2 regions of the Pedomonas sp. genome follow, and region 2 is predicted to be linked to the other one. Evidence: predicted binding sites of a transcription regulator. Region 2 holds the regulator's gene; the other holds the start of a gene.
The links. The regulator LexA, encoded in region 2, represses DNA repair genes until DNA is damaged. The targets are predictions, from matches to a motif close to GTTCCNCNCTTGTTCT.

Region 1 (7,441 bases), on a different contig from region 2:
CGCCCGGGTCACAGTTAATTGAATTGAACTAAAATTGCGGAAGAGCTTACTTCTGAAGAGTATCGATCCGGTAATAACAAACCCTACCGAAAACTGTCTAGAATCAGTGGCCCGGCCTTTTAATGCAGAGCCTGCTGCATCAGCGTTTGAGCCTTAGCCTCGATGGCAATCCGGCTGTCCTGGTGAACTTCACTCCTCGCCCGGGCCGTGATGCCGCTCACAAAGTCAAATATGGTCTCAGGCGGACGTCCTTCTTCGGCCACAACCGTTTGGATGATCCGCTGTGCGTCGGTCTTGGTGAAGCCGCGCTTGCGCAGGAACACCTCCCGCTCCTCGTCGTCCGTCGCAACCACCCGCTGCCGCGCAGCGTTTATGCCGGAAATAAAGCTCGCTGGGCTTGAGTTGGCGAACCGGGCCAGAGCCGGCGCCGCTTCCAGGGCAAACCGATCGCCTGCAAATTTACTATGGCGGATCTTGATTTCCTGGAGATCCTGGCAGCCCCATAAGTTTCGGTTCATGCAGACTGCGCGAAGGTAGAATGTTGCAATGCCAAGCGTCGTACTGCCGACCTCGCTGTTCCAGGCGTAGAACCCACGAAAGAAGAGATCCGGCTCGCCATTCGGCAGTCGACCGGCCTCGATTGGGCGTGCATCGTCGCACAAGAATACAAAAACGTCGCGGTCGCTGGCGTAAAGCGTCGTTGTGTCCTTGGTCACATCGACATAAGGATTATGGGTCATGGTAGACCAATCCATCAGGCCTGGCACCTTCCAATTGGAATCCCCCATCCCGTCCCCAGCGATCTTCATGACAGCCTCAACCAGCTCGTGATCCCAGATGCGCCCGTACTCGGGGCCGGTCACGGCCCGCAGTTCCAGACGATGGTTGTCCGTCTCCAGAAGCTTGACTGCCTCGCTTCGTCTGCTCAGCAAACCATGCTGGAGATTGATGCCGGCCAGAGCACCGGGCAAAGAGCGCAGGTAAGATGCTGGCGCGCCCACCAGGCTACACAGCTGTCCAAACGACCAGTGGGTCGGCGTAATCGGCATGTCGCGATGGCGCGCCATAAGCCAAAGGCTCGAGCCATTGTCTTTGCTGGCCTCAACACGAATCATGTCCGATGGGACGATGCTGGTCGATGCTTGTTCGGACCGCCTTTTGACAGCCTGGTATAGCTCGCTGAGGCTCAAATACCGCTCGTCATCGGGGCGGCTGAACCACTCGCTCGAGACGCGACCGATGCGCTCGCCTCGGGTAATATCGACACGATACGCCCCGCTCATCGGCTTGGCGGAAATGATGCCAGTTTCCATAGCTCGTCCTCTCAGGTCTGGTGGAAGGAGGAGGCATCACGCTCCTGATACCTCTTTCACCCTCCCCTTTCCCTCCTTCTGCTTATGAGGCGGAGGACCGGGCTGTGCCGCATCAACTTAGAGCCTAACCGGCTATGGCCGTGGTAGTCGTTATTGCCAGAACAAAGGGATCGGCCAGTCTGGAACTATTCAAGGCCGCATGTCGCTGCACTGGGTGCCCGCTTATATAAAAATGAAGGGGCACTAAGATTATTTGCGACGCAGGTTCCTATACGTCAAACCGGCTTACTTAAATAATTTCGAATTATATCCACCCCTATTAGTGAAAGCATTACTATCAGATAACCAGCACACGATGCACAAATATAGAAGGCAATAAACCACAGATCTGATGTCCCAATTACATTGCGCTCGCATATTACGTACGCCGCGATTATCAAACATACTGCAGTTGATATATGGGATATTACGCTATGCTTAGCCACTTTTGCCATAACGACGTTAAATCCTACGCAAAAAATGCCCCCTACAATCGACAGAAAAAAGACTTTGTCTATGTCCGACCATGGCGCAAAGGGCTGTCCTATCTGAAGCTGTCTCAATCCGACGGCAAGAAGGGATGCTAGAATGGGCCCGATCCAGATGCCATAAAATGCCCAGTTAAGATGCAACAAAGATAGCGGCATAGGTCCATTTTTCATATTTTTTCTTTCTTGTTCAATACACTCCAGTATGTTCATATGCGCCGCGAGAAACATGTACTACCGCCTCTAGTGCATATTTCTGGGCTGGATTATCAAGGGTGGAGCACCTATTAACAACAACCTCCAATCTATTTTTATGAATAGTTCACATATAATATTTACATTGATTATTTTTCATTCTTGTTTTGATATTTCTTTAAGAATTAAATTGGCCAAATCATTGACGTTATGAACGGACCGGTACAGCACTCGTTCATTTCTGATTCTAAAAATCCTCTCCAGAGACAATATGACCAGCGTCAAATCGTCTGTATCCAAGTGCATATCTTCTACAAATCTAGCGTCATCGGAAAATGCCTCGTCGTAGTATTTTCCCACTTCTTTACGGATCGCCTGTCGGACATATTCGAACAGTTCATTATTCATAATAAAACTGACCCTAAATAGAATCATTACAATGCAATTTGTCGGTCAGAGCTTAATACTGCCTCATCGGAAAAAGCATGCTTACAATGAAATTTGCTTGTACGATTACAATACCTATTCCGGCTCTTCCGAATGATTTCTTTTTATACCAACGCTCTGATGCGATCTTCGTGCAAACCGGTTCCTTGCAAGACTGAATGTCAAGCGGTCCGCTACAGTTTCAACGGCAAAAGTAATATAAAGCCTGAGGTCCGAACGGAGCTTGGTGCCAAGCGCCCGTTTCTGTCCATCACAGGCAACCGCTTGGTTTATACGCACGAGCAGACGCAAGTCACCGACAGCTTTCGGCGATCTCGGCAGCAGAAAGAACACCATTACGCCTCCCGTCGAATCTTCCTTGACTCTGCGCAATGAAAATAAGAACAGATAGGGAACATTCCGCCGATTCCAGCGATGGACAAGTATGACAAGCGTAGGGCCAAAAATCGCCATAGAGCACCTGCGTGCGCAGATCGAAAGGATCGAAGGTAGAAGCCTGCGCGCCAGATCGGTCCTGCCCTTTGGGGTGGCCGAGGTAGACGCGCGCCTGCCCGGCGGGGGCCTGGTTCTGGGGGCTCTGCATGAAGTCGCCGGCGGCGGCAATGGCGCGGTGGATGGTGCCGCTGCGGCGCTTTTCGTGGCTGGAGTTGCGGCCCGCACGACGGGTAAAGTCTTATGGTGTCTGACACGGCCGGATCTCTTCGCGCCGGCACTGGCACAGGCTGGCCTCTGCCCGGACCGCGTGCTCTATGTCGAGGCGGACGATGACTCCACGGTTCTTGCCTGCATGGAAGAGGCGCTGCGCCATGGCGGACTTGGCGCTGTTGTTGGTGAGCTTGCGCGCCTGTCTATGACCGCATCGCGCCGGCTGCATCTGGCGGCCGAAGGAACCGGCTCCATCGGCGTCGCGCTGCGGCGCTGGCGGCGGCAGACCGAGACCGTTGATTTTGGACAGCCCACAGCGGCCGTGACGCGCTGGCGCATCTCGGTCCTGCCGTCGGCGCCGCTGCCTGTGCCGGGCGTGAGCCGGCATCGCTGGCTGGTTGAGCTTATCCGCACTCGTGCGGGCGAAAGTGCAGATTTTGTTTTGGAGGCATGCGATGAGACGGGTCGTCTCGCTGTACCTGCCGACCTGGCCAACGGATCGGGTGCGGCGGATGGCTGGCGGCGAGGCGCTTTCGGCTGAAACGCCGCTTGTCCTGGTCGGTCGGGAAGGTAGCAGGCGGGTCGTGCGGGCAGCGGATGCTGCCGCTCAGGCCGCTGGCCTTCATGCCGGCATGCCGGTTGCCAAGGCTCAGATTCTTGTGCCTGATCTGGTTATGGAAGATGCCTCCCCGGCTGCGGACGCCGAGGCGTTGGAGCGGCTGGCCGTGTGGATGTTGCAACGTTTCGCGCCCATCGTCGCCGCCGATCCGCCCGACGGCATCGTCATCGATTCAACCGGTGCCGACCATCTTCACGGCGGCGAGGCGGCGATGCTCGATGGGCTCGTCGGCCGCCTGGCTCTATCGGGTGTGACGGCGCGGGCCGCGATTGCCGATAGTTGGGGAGCGGCTCACGCTCTTGCGCGGTATAGTGCCGATCCGGTCTGCATCGCACCGGCCGGGCATGGGCCATCCGTCCTGGTGCCTTTGCCGATCGAGGCCCTGAGGCTCCCGCATCGGATGGCGGCGGATCTGCGCGTTCTCGGCTTTGATCGCATTGGCGACCTGCTCGCGCAGCCGCGGGCTCCGCTGACTTTGCGCTTCGGGCCTGAGCTGGAGCGACGCCTGCGGCAGGCATTGGGAGAACTGGCCGAGCCAATCGAGGCTGTTCGTTCGCCAGACCTGATCGAGGCACGCCGGGCATTTGCCGAGCCCATCGGGGCGGCCGAGACGATCGCACGCTACATCGGAAAGCTGGTCGATCAGCTCTCCAGGAGTCTCGAAGAGAAAAGTCTTGGTGCACGCCGGCTCGACCTGCTCTGCAACTGCGTCGACAACCGCACCGAAGCGGTCCGGGTCGGCCTGGCGACGCCGGTCCGGGATGCGCAGCGCCTCACCCGGCTGCTCTGCGACAAGATCGAGACCATCGACCCCGGCTTTGGCATCGAGATCATGACACTGACGGCAACGATCACCGAGCCTGTGGGCCGCAGGCAACTGGCAAGTTCACTCATCGAGGCGGCAGCACCCGACATCTCGGGTCTTATCGATACCCTGGCCAACAGGATTGGCGCGCGGGCCGTCTACCGTGTAGCCCCCGTCGCCAGCGACATACCTGAGCGCTCCGTTTGCCGGATTCCGGCTATGTCTCCTGACACCGGTGCGACTTGGCCCGGCCACTGGCCCCGCCCCTCCCGCCTGCTGGTCCGGCCGGAGCCGATCGAGACGGTCGCACTATTGCCTGATCATCCGCCGGCGTCGTTCACCTGGCGGGGTGCCCGACGACGCGTCAAGCGTGCTGATGGCCCGGAGCGGGTCTTTGGCGAGTGGTGGAAATGCGATGCTGAACTCGTGGCCGTGCGCGACTACTTCCGGGTCGAGGACGAGGCTGGCGAGCGCTACTGGATCTACCGCGCCGGTGACGGCGAGCATCCGGAAACCGGCTCGCACCGCTGGTTCCTGCATGGGGTGTTCGGATGACGGCCCGATACGCCGAGCTGGAGGCGACCAGTCACTTCAGCTTTCTACGCGGCGCGTCCTCGGCGGAGGAGCTGTTTGGACGCGCGGCCCTCCTTGGCATCGAGGCGCTCGGCATCGTCGATCGCAATTCTTTGGCCGGCATGGTGCGCGCCCATGAAGCGGCCAAGGCAAATGGCGTAAGGCTTATCGTCGGCTGCCGGCTTGATCTGGTCGATGGCATGTCGGTTCTGGTTTATCCGACCGACCGGCCAGCTTATTCCCGGCTCTGCCGGCTCCTGTCGCTTGGCAAGCGGCGTGGCGGCAAAGGGAAATGTCGTCTCGAATGGGCGGATCTTGTCGCCTATGGCGATGGCCTGATCGCGGTCTTCGTGCCTGAAGTCGCGGACGAGCATTGCGGCCTCTGGCTGCGCCGCCTGCGGGAAGCCTTCGGCAATCGCGCCTACATGGCGTTGACGCTTCGGCGGCGCCCCAATGACCAGGTGCGCCTCCATGAGCTCTCCAATCTGGCGACGCAGATGCGTGTGCCAACCGTGGTGACCAACGACGTCCTGTTCCATGAGCCTGATCGCCGCATACTTCAGGATGTGGTCACTGCCATCCGTCATAACACCACCATCGACATGCTTGGCGACAGGCGCGAGCGGCATGCGGATCGCTACCTCAAGCCGCCGGAGGAGATGCACCGGCTGTTCAGCCGCTACCCTGAGGCCATGGCGCGTACACTGGAAATCGCCGATCGCTGCCGCTTTTCCTTGGACGAGCTGGCCTACCAGTACCCTGAGGAGCGCGAAGACCCCTCGCTCACCCCTCAGCAGACGCTCGAAAAGCTGACCTGGGAGGGGGCTGAGCGGCGCTATCCGGACGGGGTGCCGGACAGCACGCGCGCCATCCTCCATCATGAGCTACAGTTGATCGAGAAGCTCGGCTATGCGCCCTACTTTCTGACCGTCTACAACATCGTACGCTTTGCCCGCTCGCAGGAGATTCTATGCCAGGGTCGCGGCTCGGCCGCCAACTCGGCGGTTTGCTATGTGCTCGGCATCACCAGCATCGACCCCAGTCGTCATGACCTGCTCTTCGAGCGCTTTGTATCCGAAGAGCGCCACGAGCCACCTGATATCGACGTCGACTTCGAGCACGAGCGGCGCGAGATTGTCATGCAGTGGATCTTCGACACCTACGGGCGCGACCATGCTGCTCTGTGCGCAACGGTGATCCGATACAGGACCAAAGGCGCGCTGCGCGACGTCGGCAAAGCACTCGGCCTGCCCGAGGATTTGCTGCAGACGATCTCCCGTCAGGTCCGAGGCTGGTCGGATGATGGTGTCACGGACGCCCAGATCAAAGAGCTCAACCTCAACTTTACAGACCGCCGCTTACGCCTGACATTGGATCTCGCCCGCCAGCTGCAGGGCGCGCCGCGGCACCTCAGCCAGCACCCCGGCGGCTTCGTGCTGACCCAGGATAGGCTCGATGATCTGGTCCCGATCGAGCCGGCCGCCATGGCGGACCGGCAGGTCATCGAATGGGACAAGGACGACATCGATGCGTTGAAATTCATGAAGGTCGATATCCTGGCGCTTGGCATGCTCAGTTGCATGCGGCGGGCCTTTGATCTGCTCGCTGCTCACAAGGATATCAGGCTCGACCTTGCCACGATTCCGGCCGAGGATCCGCGCACCTATGCGATGATCCGCAAGGCCGATACGCTCGGAACCTTTCAGATCGAAAGCCGCGCCCAGATGGCGATGCTGCCGCGGCTGAAGCCGCGTACCTATTATGATCTCGTTATTCAGGTTGCAATTGTCCGGCCGGGTCCCATTCAGGGCGACATGGTGCACCCATATCTGCAGCGCCGGGAGGGACTGGAGCCGGTCCGCTTTCCGAAGCCAGAGCTGGAGAGGGTACTGGGTAAGACGCTCGGCGTGCCCCTGTTTCAGGAGCAGGCGATGCGGGTGGCGATCGAGTGTGCCGGCTTCACTCCGGGCGAAGCGGACATGCTCCGCAAGTCGATGGCCACCTTCAAGCATACCGGCGGCGTCTCCGCCTTCGAGGAGAAGCTGGTCAACGGCATGGTCGCCAACGGCTATGATCGGGAGTTTGCCGAGCAGACATTCCGGCAGCTCGAGGGTTTCGGCAGCTATGGGTTCCCAGAAAGCCATGCCGCTTCGTTTGCGCTGATCGCCTATGCCTCGGCATGGATGAAATGCTGGCATCCGGACGTCTTCTGCGCCGCATTGCTCAACTCCCAGCCGATGGGCTTCTATGCGCCGGCACAGATCGTGCGGGACGCCGCAGTCCATGGCGTTGAGATCCGCCCCGTCTGCATCAATGC
Region 2 (7,441 bases):
TGGCGGAAGCGCAAGCCCATGTGCTGGCAGCGGGCGGCAACCGTCGCCGTGAGACGGTGCCGCTGAGCGAAGCCCACGGCCGCTATCTGGCCGAAGATGTCATCGCGCGGCTTACCCAGCCCCCGTTCAACGCCTCCGCCATGGATGGCTATGCCGTCCGCTTCGAGGACATCGCCCCCGGAATTACCTTCCCTGTGATCGGAGAGGCCATTGCGGGCAAGGCGTTCGACGGCTTCTTCGAGGAAGGCGTGGCCGTGCGCGTGCTGACCGGCGCACCCATGCCGGACGGCACCGATACCGTCATTCTCCAGGAGGACGTCGCCTACGAGGACGGCGCAATCCGCCTGATCGGAGACTGCCCGCCCCACGCGGGCCGCCATGTCCGCAAGGCGGGGCAGGACTTTGCCGAGGGCAGCCTGCTGCTACAGGTCGGCACGCGCATCAATGTCCGCGGCATCGCCCTCATGGCTGCCAGTGGCCACGGCACCGCCGAGGTGTTCGCCCGTCCCCGCGTCGTCATTCTGTCGACCGGAGATGAACTCGTCCCGCCGGGTCAGGCCCCCGGCCCCAGCCAGATCGTCAACTCCAACGGCGTCATGCTGGCCTCCCTCCTGCGCTGCTGCGGCGCGCAGGTCCAGGACCTCGGCATCCTGCCCGACCGGCATGACGTGATCCGTGACGCCATCGCCCGGGCCGCGGCGGATGCGGACATTCTGGTCACGGTCGGCGGCGCGTCCGTTGGCGATCATGACTATGTGCAGGCGGCGCTCGTTGATGCCGGTGCCCGCATCGATTTCTGGAAGATCGCCATGCGCCCGGGAAAGCCCATGATGCTCGGCACCCTTGGCGAGTCCGTCACCATCGGTCTGCCGGGCAACCCGGTTTCTGCTTACGTCTGCGCCCAGCTGTATCTCTTGCCGCTGGTTCGTCATCTTATGGGCGCGGCTGACCCGCTGCCGCGCCCGCTGCAGGGTCGCCTTACGGTCGACGTACGTCCCAATGGCGGTCGGGTCGATTACATGCGCGCCATGGTCACCGCGAGTGCGGACGGCTGGGAGGTCACACCCTTTCCTGTGCAGGACAGCGCCATGCTCTCCCGTCTTGAGGCCGCGAACGCCCTCGCCATTCGTCCCATCAATGCGCCGGCCGCAGAAAAAGGGTCGAATATCGCCTTTCTACTACTCAACGCCGATTGACCTTTTCGTGGAACTTTCATAGAACGTTCATTGTCTGTTCCACGAAGGACTTGGGCAATGCTCACTCGCAAACAGCACGATTTGCTGATGTTCATCCATCAGCGTCTCGAAACGTCCGGCATCTCGCCGTCGTTCGAGGAAATGAAGGAAGCGCTCGGGCTTAAATCGAAGTCCGGCGTTCACCGCCTTATCAATGCTCTGGTGGAGCGCAATTTCATCCGCCGCCTGCCCAACCGGGCCCGCGCGCTGGAAGTGCTGCGCCTGCCGGATGCGGCAGCCCCCACCCGCCCTGTCAAGCCGCAGCTTGCAAGCGACCGGGATGCCGCCATCGCCGCTTCGGACAACGTTGTGCGTGGTCCCTTCGGCAAGCCCAAGGCTCAGCCGGTTGCCGCGACGTTCGTCGAGATACCGCTGCATGGCCGCGTTGCTGCCGGTGTTCCCATCGAGGCAATGGAAAGCGATCGTCAGCTCGCTGTTCCGCCCGCCCTGCTTGGTCCTGGCGATCACTTCGCGCTGGAAGTCTCCGGTGACTCCATGGTCGAGGCCGGCATTCTGGACGGTGACTACGCCATTATCCGCAAGGCCGAGCATGCGCTGGATGGAGACATCATCGTTGCTCTCGTCGATGACGGCGAAGCCACGCTGAAGCGCCTGCGCCGCAAGGAAGGCAAGGTTCGGCTCGAGCCGGCCAACGCCACCTACAAGACCCAGATTTACGAACCGAAGCGGGTTCGCATTCAGGGCAAGCTCATCGGGCTGATGCGCCGGTACTAAATAGTTTTTTGCTCAAGTTCAGCGCGCGGCCGTCACCCATGGGTGGCGGCCGCGTTGCGTTTGGGCCGCCTGCACATCCGGCGTACCGCTGGGTCCGAACCGCACGGTCACGGCTCCAAGCCGCTTACGGCCCGCCTCGTCCAGCTTCAGCAGCTTCGGCTGGCACCATCTCGGCAGTCCACGCGGCGCAATGATCACGTCGCTCTCCACGCAAACCCGCGCCAGCACGGGGTTATCTAGCCAGTCCTTCAGCCAGACGATGCGCCGCCAGTCTCCGTGCCGGTTCAGCGAAACACGGCACAGCCCTTCGTCGCACTCCTGAACCAGCGCTGGCCCTGCCGCCTCGTCCAGCCGCGCAACTGCTCTGGCATCCAGCCCGCTGTCCTCCAGCCACATCGCGCGCGTGAAGCTGCCCCGCCGCAAGCTTGAGAACGCCATGCGCCCGTCCTCCAGCCGCACCGCCATCAGCCCGCCATCGGCACTCACGTACAGATCCGGCGTCGGTGTCATGGCGGCAAGAACCAGTCCTGCCGCTGTCAGGCCGAGCCCCAGCAATCTCAGCCGCGTGCGCCACAGGCACAGCCAGATCAGCCCCAGCATCATCAGGCTGAAGGGCCCGCCGCCCAGCGCCCGCCAGCGCATCACCGCGCCGTCCCAGGCCGCCACCGACCGGGCGATGCCGATGAGCAGGTCTAAGGCCCAGCGCAGCACCTCCGTCACCCATGGCACCCCGCCGATGCTTTCGGCCGCCACCGCCAGCATCAGCCCCGGCATGATCAGGATGCTGGTCAGCGGAATCGCAACGAAGTTGGCAATCACCCCGTACACGCCGGTCTGATTGAAGTGGGCAATGGCGATGGGTGACAGCATGGCCTCGGCCACAAGGCTGCTCACGATCAGCCCGGCCGCCCATCGAAGCGCGCTGCGGCCCCGCCCATCCGTTTCCCGCCGCCGCAGCCATCGCTCGGCAAAGCGGGACTGATAGAGCGCCACCAGTCCGGTCACCGCCGCGAAGGACAGCTGGAAGCTGGGGCTGAGCACCGCCTCTGGCCGGAACAGCAGGATGAGCCCTGCCCCCGCCGCCACCAGCCGCAGGCTAATCGCCTCCCGGCCCAGCAGCAGGCCCGCCAGCACAATGAGCGTGGCAATGCAGCTGCGTACCGTTGGAAGGCTGCTTCCCGCGATCAGCGTATAGGCAACGGCGGCAATGGCCGCCGCCAGGGCGGCATAGGTCTTCAGCGGCAGGCGCAGCGCCAACCACGGCGAGAGCGCCAGCACCCGCCGCGTCAGCAAGAACACCAGCCCCGTCACCATGCCGATGTGCAGACCGGAGATGGAAACAAGGTGGGCAAGGCCGCTGTTTCGCATCGCCTCGGTCACCTCGTCGCTGATACCGGAGCGATCTCCCGTCACCAGCGCGGCGGCCATGCCGCCCGCCTCCCCGCCGATCCGCTCCCGCAACCGCGCGCTCAGCGTCTCCCGCGCCGTCTCCAACCTTTCCATTATGCCGCGCGCGGGCGGCGGCGGCATCACAACCGTGACGTCTCCCAGTGGCACGCCGACAGCCCCTATGCCCTCGAACCACGCCCGTCGCGCAAAATCGTAACCGCCCGGCACGGAAGGCCCGGGCGGCGGTTGCAGCCATGCCTTCACCCGCACCTTTGCTCCCCGCTTCAGGGGCACCTCAAGCGCCCCCCGGCTGGTCAGCCGCACCCGCTCAGGCGTCTCACCCGGCGTAAGCCGCTCAATGTCCTCGATTCTCAGAATGACTCGCTCGCGCCCGTCCCCCAGAGTCTCATGCGAGTCGACTATCCCCGTCACCACCCGCGCCGCGCCATCCAGTGGAAAGACCGGGGCCCGCACCGCCTCCGCCCGGGCCCAAGCCAGTGCAACGCCCAATGCAACCAGCAGACCGCCCCAGCCGATCAGGCGGCCCAGCGCCCCCAGCCGCCAGCACAGAAGTGCCGATCCCAGTGCCACGGCGAGGGCTGCACCCCAGAACTGCGCAGCTGGCAGGGCAAACCACATCGCAATTCCACTGCCCAGCGCCACCGGGGCCCACAGCGGCCATTGCTCCCGCTCGCTCAGCACCGCAGCCTCGGCCCGGCGCATGAACCGGGCGAGTCCTTGTGTTCCAAGAGTTTGCGGGCGGAAAACCGCCCCGCTTGTGGCATGCGATGTTTGAACCACTTGTCCTGCTGTGCTAGAGCCGCGCCAATTCTTTTTTAACCACCACTCTCGGTCAGGTGTACGATGGGTTCAAGTCCAACCCCGGTGGTCACGCGCTTCGCGCCGTCGCCGACAGGTTTCCTGCACATCGGCGGTGCCCGCACCGCTCTGTTCAACTATCTCTTTGCCCGTCACTTCGGTGGCAAGTTCCTGCTGCGGATCGAGGACACGGACCGGGAGCGTTCCACCCAGGCAGCCATCGACGCCATCATCGATGGCATGAAGTGGCTGGATCTGGAGTGGGATGGCGAGATCACCTACCAGTTCGCCCGCGCCGAGCGTCATGCCGAAGTCGCCCGCCAGCTTCTGGCCGAGGGCAAGGCGTACTACTGCTACGCGACGCCCGAAGAGCTTGAGGAAATGCGCGCCAAGGCCCGTGCCGAAGGCCGCCCGATGAAGTACGACGGCCGCTGGCGCGATCGCGATCCGTCCGAAGCGCCTGCAGGCGCAAAGCCGGTCATTCGCCTGAAGGCGCCCCAGACGGGCGAGACCACCATCAACGATCTGGTGCAGGGGGAAGTCACCGTCTCCCATGAGCAGCTGGACGACATGGTCCTCCTCCGCGCGGACGGCACCCCCACCTACATGCTGGCAGTTGTAGTCGATGACCATGACATGGGCGTCACCCACGTCATCCGTGGCGATGACCACCTGAACAACGCCTTCCGCCAGCTGGCGCTCATCCGCGCCATGGGCTGGCCGGAGCCGATCTACGCCCACATCCCGCTCATCCACGGCGCGGACGGTGCCAAGCTCTCCAAGCGCCACGGCGCGCTGGGCGTCACCGACTATCGCGAGATGGGTTTCCTGCCGGAGGCGGTGGAGAACTATCTCCTGCGCCTGGGCTGGGGTTATGGCGATGAGGAGATCATCTCCCGCCAGCAATCCGTCGAGTGGTTCACCATCGATGCGGTGGGCCGTTCGCCTTCCCGCTTCGATTTGAAGAAACTCGAACACCTCAACGGTCATTATATGCGTGAGGCGGACGATGCCCGCCTGACCGATCTCGTGAAACCGCGTATCGAAGCCCAGCTTGAGCGGGCATTGACGGAAGCGGAACGCGCTATGCTGCAGAGCAGCATGAAGGAGCTTAAGGTTCGTGCCAAAACCTTGGTTGAACTTGCCCAAAGTGCGCTTTTCTTCTTTCGCAGTCGCCCAATTCCGCTCGACGCAGGCGCAATGAAGCTGCTACAACCTCCAGCGCCCGATATCCTACGGGAAGCTTACGCGGCGCTGGCGGACGCACCTGAGTGGAAGTCCGAAGCGCTGGATGCAGCGGTTCGCGCGCTGGCGGAACGTCTGGGACTCGGGCTTGGGAAGGTCGCGCAACCCCTGCGCGCGGCTTTGACCGGTTCAAACACCTCGCCTGGCATCTTTGATGTTCTTGTCGGGCTGGGTCGGGAAGAAAGCCTTGGTCGTATCGAGGATGTGATGACGTCGGCCACGTCTGGCCAGTGAAGCGACAACAGACAATAACTGCGTAACGGGGATAGGTAAGGACAGGATATGACGAACAAGTCGGCATCGTTGAACACCGGGAACGGCGGCATGGACCTTCCCATTCTGAGCGGCACGGTTGGCCCGGATGTGATCGACGTCCGTAAGCTTTACGGCTCCACCGGCATGTTCACCTATGACCCGGGCTTCACCTCCACGGCGAGCTGCGAGTCGAAGATCACCTACATCGACGGTGATCAGGGTGTTCTCCTGCACCGCGGCTACCCCATCGAGCAGCTGGCCGAGAAGTCCAACTTCATGGAAGTGGCTTACCTGCTGCTGAACGGCGAGCTGCCGAGCAAGGACGAGTACAACACCTTCGTCAACACCATCAGCCGTCACACGATGGTGCACGAGCAGCTGGTCCACTTCTACCGTGGTTTCCGCCGCGACGCGCACCCGATGGCCGTGATGTGCGGTGTGGTTGGTGCCCTGTCCGCCTTCTACCACGACTCGACCGACATCAACGATCCGGAACAGCGCCGCATCGCCAGCAACCGGATGATCGCCAAGATCCCGACGATCGCTGCCATGGCCTACAAGTATTCGGTCGGCCAGCCGTTCATGTACCCGGACAACAACCTGTCCTACACCGGAAACTTCCTGAAGATGACCTTCGGTGTGCCGGCCGAGGAATATGTGGTTGATCCGGTCATCGAAGCAGCGATGGACAAGATCTTCATCCTGCACGCCGATCACGAGCAGAACGCGTCCACCTCGACCGTCCGTCTGGCCGGTTCGTCGGGCGCCAATCCGTTCGCCTGTATCGCTGCCGGCATCGCCTGCCTGTGGGGTCCGGCGCACGGCGGTGCGAACGAGGCCGCGCTGAACATGCTGCGCCAGATCGGCTCCACCAAGAACATCAAGGAATACGTTGCCCGCGCCAAGGACAAGAACGATCCGTTCCGTCTGATGGGCTTCGGTCACCGCGTGTACAAGAACTACGATCCGCGCGCCAAGGTGATGCAGAAGACCGCCAACGAAGTTCTGGACCGCCTGAACGTTCAGGACCCGATCTTCGACGTGGCACGCGAGCTCGAGCACATCGCTCTGAACGATGATTACTTCATCGAGAAGAAGCTTTACCCGAACGTAGACTTCTACTCGGGCATCATCCTGAACGCGATCGGCTTCCCGACCACCATGTTCACCGTGCTGTTCGCTCTGGCCCGCACCGTCGGCTGGATCGCCCAGTGGAACGAGATGATCGGCGACCCCTCGCAGAAGATCGGCCGTCCGCGTCAGCTGTACGTCGGCGCTGGCCAGCGCGACTACGTGGACATCGCCAGCCGTTAATCGGCTCCGGCGTCAGCCACAGCAAACAAGGGGCGTGGGTTCATCCGAACCCGCGCCCTTTTTTCTCTGTCCGCTTATGATCACCGCGCTCGGTCGGCGATAAGTATCATAGCTCATTGTCGCAAGTAGGTTGCAAGCGGGTTTTGTTGAGTGCCGTAACGCAAACGATCCACAAGTTTAGATAAATTAACTTCGTCGCGACTAGGCAATAGATCGTGAAACTTTACCAAATAAACCGCTTTTGGCGTCACAAGGATCTCTGCGTAGGGACCATCTACCCTACGGCGCTCAACCTTCACAAAATGAACGGCATAATTCTCGTACTGAAATAGTTGAGAATACCCGCCCATCTCATCGTTCCAATAATAAATTGAATATTTGCCTTCCTCGGACTCCAGATGCTTAATTTCCTGACGGCACTGCGGCCTCTCTCGAGTCAGGAGTTTCGG

Region 1: the regulator LexA is predicted to act here: its motif matches at 2,863-2,878, upstream of VIG90_RS15160 (ImuA family protein).

Annotation. Positions count from the first base shown of each region.
Region 1 is NZ_DATBUP010000206.1:9,381-16,821, reverse strand. It holds partial or broken gene VIG90_RS19900 (ISL3 family transposase) at 1-22, shown strand, start outside; gene VIG90_RS15170 (DUF932 domain-containing protein) at 120-1,313, opposite strand; gene VIG90_RS15165 (hypothetical protein) at 2,192-2,443, opposite strand; gene VIG90_RS15160 (ImuA family protein) at 2,907-3,668, shown strand; gene VIG90_RS15155 (DUF6504 family protein) at 3,583-5,106, shown strand; gene VIG90_RS15150 (error-prone DNA polymerase) at 5,103-7,441, shown strand, end outside.
Region 2 is NZ_DATBUP010000258.1:1,689-9,129, reverse strand. It holds gene glp (gephyrin-like molybdotransferase Glp) at 1-1,196, shown strand, start outside; gene lexA (transcriptional repressor LexA) at 1,254-1,970, shown strand; gene VIG90_RS18235 (ComEC/Rec2 family competence protein) at 1,989-4,082, opposite strand; gene gltX (glutamate--tRNA ligase) at 4,224-5,657, shown strand; gene VIG90_RS18225 (citrate synthase) at 5,706-6,992, shown strand; gene VIG90_RS18220 (hypothetical protein) at 7,106-7,441, opposite strand, start outside.